Regions from separate parts of the Kitasatospora sp. CM 4170 genome, predicted to be linked through region 1. Evidence: riboswitches for the same ligand, from Rfam matches in the RefSeq annotation. Region 1 holds a riboswitch; each other region holds the start of a gene.
The links. A riboswitch is a leader RNA that binds a small molecule or an ion and turns the genes downstream of it on or off. The one in region 1 is predicted to bind S-adenosylmethionine.

Region 2: another riboswitch for S-adenosylmethionine. It lies ahead of RMN57_RS32660 (IclR family transcriptional regulator); the one in region 1 lies ahead of RMN57_RS12010 (aminotransferase class V-fold PLP-dependent enzyme).
Region 3: another riboswitch for S-adenosylmethionine. It lies ahead of thrC (threonine synthase); the one in region 1 lies ahead of RMN57_RS12010 (aminotransferase class V-fold PLP-dependent enzyme).

What each region holds. Positions count from the first base shown of each region.
Region 1 covers NZ_CP134877.1:2,956,853-2,959,107, forward strand. Annotated here, with positions in the region: gene RMN57_RS12010 (aminotransferase class V-fold PLP-dependent enzyme) at 1-1,271, opposite strand, end outside; SAM riboswitch class IV at 1,320-1,437, opposite strand; gene trpD (anthranilate phosphoribosyltransferase) at 1,545-2,255, opposite strand, start outside.
Region 2 covers NZ_CP134877.1:7,771,659-7,773,913, forward strand. Annotated here, with positions in the region: gene RMN57_RS32655 (GDSL-type esterase/lipase family protein) at 1-1,040, shown strand, start outside; SAM riboswitch class I at 1,155-1,297, shown strand; gene RMN57_RS32660 (IclR family transcriptional regulator) at 1,493-2,206, shown strand.
Region 3 covers NZ_CP134877.1:5,177,569-5,179,823, forward strand. Annotated here, with positions in the region: gene RMN57_RS22155 (glucosyl-3-phosphoglycerate synthase) at 1-795, opposite strand, end outside; SAM riboswitch class I at 974-1,108, shown strand; gene thrC (threonine synthase) at 1,126-2,255, shown strand, end outside.

The DNA.
Region 1 (2,255 bases):
AACCGCTCGACGTGCTCGTCCGGGGTGCCGGCACCGAAGCTGACCCGGATCGCGTTCAGGCTCCGCTCACCCGGCAGCGACGGCTCGGGGGCCCCGCACTCGGACGGCGCCACGTCCTCGTCGCCGAGCAGCGTGCGCACCAGCGGGTGCGCACAGAAGAGGCCGTCGCGCACCCCGATGCCGTACTCGGCGGAGAGCGCGGCCGAGAAGTGCGAGCTGTTCCAGCCCTCGACGACGAAGGAGAGGACGCCCACCCGCGCGGAGTCGGCGCCGAACAGGTTCAGCACCTTCACCTGCGGGATCTCCGCCAGGCCCGCCGTGAGCCGGGCGGCCAGCTGTTGCTCGCGGGCCTCCAGCGCGTCCCAGCCGGCCTCGGTGAGCGCCCGGCAGGCCGAGGCGATGGCGTAGGCGCCGATCACGTTCGGCGAGCCGGCCTCGTGCCGGGCCGGGCCGGTGTTCCACTCCACGGCGACCGAGCCGTCGGCCTCCCGGGCGACCGTCCGGGTCGCGCCGCCGCCGGCCAGGTAGGGCTCGGCCGCGTCCAGCCAGTCGGCACGCCCGGCCAGCACCCCGGCACCGAACGGCGCGTAGATCTTGTGGCCGGAGAAGGCGATCCAGTCGACGCCCAGCTCCCGGACCGAGACCCGGTGGTGCGGGGCGAGCTGGGCGGCGTCCAGCACCACCCGGGCGCCGTGCCGGTGGGCGGTCCGGGTCAGCTCGGCGACCGGCCAGAGCTCGCCGGTGACGTTGGAGGCACCGGTGACGCAGAGCAGCTTGGGGCCCTCGGGCGCCGCGGCCAGCGCGGTGTCCAGGGCGGCGACCGCCTCGGCCCGCGAGCGCGGGGCGCGCAGGTAGGTGACGGCCAGACCGGCGTGGGCCCAGGGCAGCAGCGAGGCGTGGTGCTCGGTCTCGAAGGCGAAGACCCGGGTGCCCGCCGGAACGGCGCCGGCCAGCAGGTTGAGCGAGTCGGTGGTGGCCCGGGTGAAGACCACCTGGTCGCCCTCGCGCAGGTCCAGGAACTCCGCGACGGTGCGGCGGCTCTGCTCGAACAGGTCGGTGGAGAGCTGGGAGAGGTAGCCGGCGCCGCGGTGCACGCTGCCGTAGTAGGGGGCGTAGGCGGCGACGTCGTCCCAGACCCGCTGCAGCGCCGGGGAGCTGGCGGCGTAGTCGAGCGCGGCGTACTCGACCTTCTCACCGTCGGCGAGCGGGACCTGCACGTCGCGGCCGAGGACGGCGAGCGGGGCACGGACTGCGGTGGGGAGCAGGGACACGGGTGCACTCCTTCACGGGGTGAGGACCCCGGGGTGCATGTCGCCCGGCGTCCGCGCTTGCCCCGCGGGCGGATCGCCACGGAGCCCGGTCCTCACCCAGGGCACCCCGCCACGGACGGAGGGTTGCCGGACAGCAAGCTGGGGCTTCGCGCTGTCACTCATGACCTGGCCAAGACTCTAGGTCGCGCCCGCCGGGTGGTCAAACAGCGGTCCGCCATCCGGACAGCACGAGGGGCCCGCGGGAACGCCTCCCCGCGGGCCCCAACTGCCTTCTCACGCCTTGCTGGTGGCCTCCGCCCAGCGCTTCAGCAGATCCTGCGCGGCACCGGAGTCGATGGCCCGGGCGGCCCGCGCCATGCCCTCCGCGAGCTGCTCGGCGAGCGGCGCACCGGTGAGGTCCAGCGCCACCAGGGCCGAGGCCGTGTTCAGCAGGACGGCGTCCCGCACCGGCCCGTGCTCGCCCGCCAGCAGCCGGCGGGCCACGTCCGCGTTGTACGCCGGGTCGCCGCCGCGCAGCGCCTCGATGCCGACCGGCTCGATGCCGACCGTCCGCGGGTCGAAGGTGGTCTCGGTGACCTCGCCGTCGCGGACGACCCAGACCCGCGAGGTGGTGGTGATGGTCAGCTCGTCCAGGCCGTCGTCGCCGCGGAAGACCAGCGCGCGGGCGCCGCGCCCGGCCAGCACGCCGGCGATCAGCCCGGCCAGCCGGGTGTCGAAGCAGCCGACCGCGTGCGCGGTCACCCGCGCCGGGTTGGTCAGCGGGCCGAGGATGTTGAACGCGGTCGGGACGCCGAGGTCGCGCCGGGCGGTCGCGGCGTGCCGCATCGAGGGGTGGAAGCGCGCCGCGGAGCAGAAGGTGAGGCCGACCTCCTCGGCCACCTCGGCCACCCGCCGGGCGGACAGGTCGAGGCCGATGCCGAGCTTCTCCAGGACGTCCGAGGAGCCGCTGGCGGAGCTCGCCGCCCGGTTGCCGTGCTTGACCAC
Region 2 (2,255 bases), 4.8 Mb from region 1:
CCGCCGCCGTCGCCATGGGAGACAGCTACATCTCCGGCGAAGCCGGCCGCTGGAAGGGCAACAGCCTCAGCACCTCCACTAGCCGCGCCGGAACCGACCGGGCCTGGACCGGCAGCTCGTACGACCCGTCCCGGGTCTACGGGGCCAGCGCCGGCAACGGCTGCGACCGCTCGGACGTCGCCGAGATCCGCAGTGCCCCCACCACCGCGCAGTACCAGATCAACCTGGCCTGCTCGGGCGCCACCTCCGCCAACATCCCCCGCGCCGCCGGCGGCGGGCAGTCCTACAAGGGCGAGGCCCCGCAGGCCGACCAGCTCGCCCAGGTCGCCCGCAACTACAACGTCAAGCTCGTCTCCCTCTCGATCGGCGGCAACGACCTCGGCTTCGCCGACGTCATCATCTCCTGCGTCCAGGACTACGAGATCTGGAACTCCTACTGCCACGACGACCAGCAGGAGGCCGTCGACTCCCGGATGGACGAGGCCATGGCCGGCGTCGCCAAGTCCATCGACGAGATCCGCGCCGTCATGACCCAGGCGGGCCAGGCCCCCGACAGCTACCGGATCGTCCTCCAGTCGTACCCGTCCCCGATTCCGCGCAGCTCCGAGAACCGCTACCCGGAGAGCGGCTGGAGCCGGACCAGCACCGGCGGCTGCCCGTTCTGGAACCAGGACGCCGACTGGGCCCGGGACCGCCTCGTCCCGCAGATCTCCGACCGGCTCGCGCGCGTCGCCGCGGCCAAGGGCGTGCAGTTCCTCGACCTCCGGGACATGCTCCAGGGACGTGAGGTCTGCTCCACCGCCACCCGTCTGGCCACCCCCAGCAGCCCGCCCACCGCGACCGGGAGCGAGTGGGCCCGCTTCCTCGACTTCGGCACCACGGTCCAGGGCACCATCGAGGAGTCCTTCCACCCCAACTACTACGGCCAGCAGGCCCTCGGGCGCTGCCTGACCCTGCTGGACGCCAAGGGCGGCGGCAACTGGTCCTGCCGCAACACCGCTGGCCGCGACTCCACCGGCATGTACCTCACCGCTCGGTAGCCCGCCCCGCGACGGGCCGCCCCTCCCGGCCCCACCCGGGAGGGGCGGCCATCACCGGTGAGCGGCGACAGGCCCTTTGGCGGGTTGCCCGGGGAATCTTGTATGGTGCTTGGCGAATCATCCAGAGGGGTGGAGGGACCGGCCCTACGAAGCCCCGGCAACTCCCCGGTCGACTCGGCGTCCGAAGTACGCGCCGCGCCGTCCGGGACCAGTGCCAACTCCGGCCTGTCGCCAATGTGGCGCGGGAAAGATGAGGAGACACGGTGCTCTCTGTGCTGTCCTTCGCCCGGGCGCTTCCCGCCCCGGTCCTTCCGCGTACCCGTCTCGTGCCCGGCGCAGGCAATCGGCCGACTTCTCCGGCCTGCACTCGCTGACCACCCCCCCGCTCCCCGCGGGGAGCGTCCGCGAGCGAAGCCCTGCTGCTCGCGGGATCTGAGACGGAGTACCCATCCATGGAGAACACGAGCGGCGTCGGCGTGCTCGACAAGGTCACCTCGATCCTCGGCACCCTGGAGGCCGGTCCCGCCACCCTGGCCGGACTCGTCAACGCCACCGGCCTGGCGCGCCCCACCGCCCACCGGCTCGCCGTCGCACTCGAACAGCACCGACTGGTCACACGGGACTTGCAGGGCCGGTTCATGCTCGGCCCCCGGCTCACAGAGCTCTCGGCGGCCGCCGGTGAGGACCGCCTGCTGGCGGCCGCCGGCCCGGTCCTCACCCACCTGCGCGACGTCACCGGCGAGAGCGCCCAGCTCTACCGCCGACAGGGCGAGATCCGGATCTGCGTGGCCGCCGTCGAGCGCCTTTCCGGTCTGCGTGACACCGTTCCCGTTGGCGTCACCCTCCCCATGAAGGTCGGCTCCGCCGCCCAGATCCTGCTCGCCTGGGAGGAGCCCGAGCGGCTCCACCGCGGCCTGCAGGGCGCCCGCTTCACCGCCACCGCCCTCAGCGGCGTACGGCGGCGCGGCTGGGCCCAGTCCATCGGTGAACGCGAGCTCGGGGTCGCCTCCGTCTCCGCGCCGGTCCGCGGCCCGTCGAACCGGGTCGTGGCCGCGGTCTCGGTCTCCGGCCCGATCGAGCGGCTCACCCGCCACCCCGGCGCCCACCTCTCCCAGGCCGTCGTCGAGGCGGCCGCCCGCCTCACCGAAGCCCTGCGCCAGTCCTGATCGGTTCGCGTCCTCTTCGTGAAGCGGTTCGCCGCCGGCGGTCGGACGG
Region 3 (2,255 bases), 2.2 Mb from region 1:
GTGGCGCACGCCGACGTCCACCTGGGCCAGGGCGTCCAGACCGGCGGTCTCCAGTGCGTCGACCAGCAGCCCGAGCTCGACGCCGTAGCCGGTGGGGAAGGGCAGCCGTTCGAGCAGTGAGCGGCGGGCCGCGTACTCGCCGCCGAGCGGCTGGACGAAACCGGCGAGTTCCGGCCAGTGCAGGTTCAGCAGGGGGCGGGCGACCAGTTCGGTGACCCGGCCGCCGCCGGACGGGACCACCGCGGCGTCGCCCGCGGCGGAGTCGCTCGGCGTCACTTCGAGCGGCCGGTCGTACATGGCCTTGACCAGCTGGATGCCGGGGTCGGTGAGCAGCGGCCCGACGATGCCGGAGACGAAGGCCGGGTCGAACTCGCGCAGGTCGGCGTCGATGAAGCAGACGATCTCGCCGCGGGTGACCAGCAGCGAGCGCCAGAGCACCTCGCCCTTGCCGGGGGCGGCGGGCAGCCGGGGGAGGATCTCGTCCCGGTGGACCACCCGGGCGCCGGCCGCGGCGGCCACGGCGGCGGTGCCGTCGGCGGAGCCGGAGTCGACCACGACGAGCTCGTCGACCAGCGGCAGGCGCTCCATCAGCTCCCGGCGGACCGTCCGGACGATGTCGCCGACCGTGGCCTCCTCGTCGAGTGCGGGCAGGACGACGCTGACGCTGCCCGCGCGGCCGGCGGCCCGCTTGGCCTCCAGCAGGGTGCGCACCGGACGGTCGGCCGCGCTCCACGAGCGGCGGCGCAGCCAGGACGCCGCCTGCGGGACGAGCTCGGGTGTCGGGTCGGCGGGCACGGGTCTCTCCTCGGCGGGATCGGGTGGAGCTGATCGGGGTGGAAGGGGCGGGTGGAACGGGCCATCTCGCGTGGCGGACGGTCCCGTTCAAGCTTCACGCCTTCGGATACAGTCTTCGTACAGCGGTCGGACCTTCGCACGCCGGGGTCGCCGCTGAGCACGACCGACAACTTCACAGAGCTCATCCAGAGGGACTGAGGGAACGGCCCGTTGACGTCCCGGCAACCTTCTCGCGCGGCTGTCGTCACAGGCCCCGGCGGGACAGGTGCCAATTCCGGCCTGTGGCGCGACCGCGCCGCGGGGAAGATGAGGAGAGAGGCCTCCGCCACCATGGCTATCGACACAGCCGCACCCGTCAGCACCGTTGATCTCGGCCCCGCCGCCGCGCTGTCCTGTCGCGAGTGCGGCACCCGCTTCCCGCTCGGCCCCAGCTTCGCCTGCCTGGAGTGCTTCGGGCCGCTGGAGATCGCGTACGACTTCGGGAGCGAGGGCGCCGAGGCGCTGCGCAAGCGGATCGAGTCCGGCCCGGCGTCGATCTGGCGCTACGCCCCGCTGCTGCCGGTGCCGGCCGACGTCGCCACCAAGCCGAACCTGAACCCGGGCTGGACCCCGCTGGTCAAGGCGGACAACCTGGGCCGCGAGCTCGGCTTCACCGCGCAGCTGCACATCAAGGACGACTCCGGCAACCCGACCCACTCCTTCAAGGACCGCGTGGTCGCCTGCGCGATCGAGGCGGCGCGGGCGTTCGGCTTCACCACGCTCTCCTGCTCCTCGACCGGCAACCTGGCCGGCGCGGTGGGCGCCGCGGCCGCCCGGGCCGGCTTCAAGTCCTGCGTGTTCATCCCGCACGACCTGGAGCAGGGCAAGGTCGTCATGGCCGGTGTCTACGGCGGCGAGCTGGTCGGCATCGAGGGCAACTACGACGACGTGAACCGCTTCTGCTCGGAGCTGATCGGCGACCCGGCCGGCGAGGGCTGGGGCTTCGTCAACGTCAACCTGCGCCCGTACTACGGCGAGGGCTCCAAGACGCTGGCGTACGAGATCTGCGAGCAGCTGGGCTGGCGCCTGCCGGAGCAGATCGTCATCCCGATCGCCTCGGGCTCCCAGCTGACGAAGATCGACAAGGGGCTGCGGGAGCTGGTGAAGCTCGGCCTGGTCGAGGACCGGCCGTACAAGATCTTCGGCGCCCAGGCCGAGGGCTGCTCGCCGGTGTCGGCGGCGTTCAAGGCCGGCCACGACGTGATCCGCCCGGTCAAGCCGGACACCATCGCCAAGTCGCTGGCGATCGGCAACCCGGCCGACGGCCCGTACGTGCTGGACATCGCCCGGCGCACCGGCGGTGCGGTCGAGGACGTGACGGACGTCGAGGTGGTGGCCGCGATCAAGCTGCTGGCCCGCACCGAGGGCATCTTCGCGGAGACCGCCGGCGGCGTCACCGTCGGCGTGCTGAAGAAGCTGGT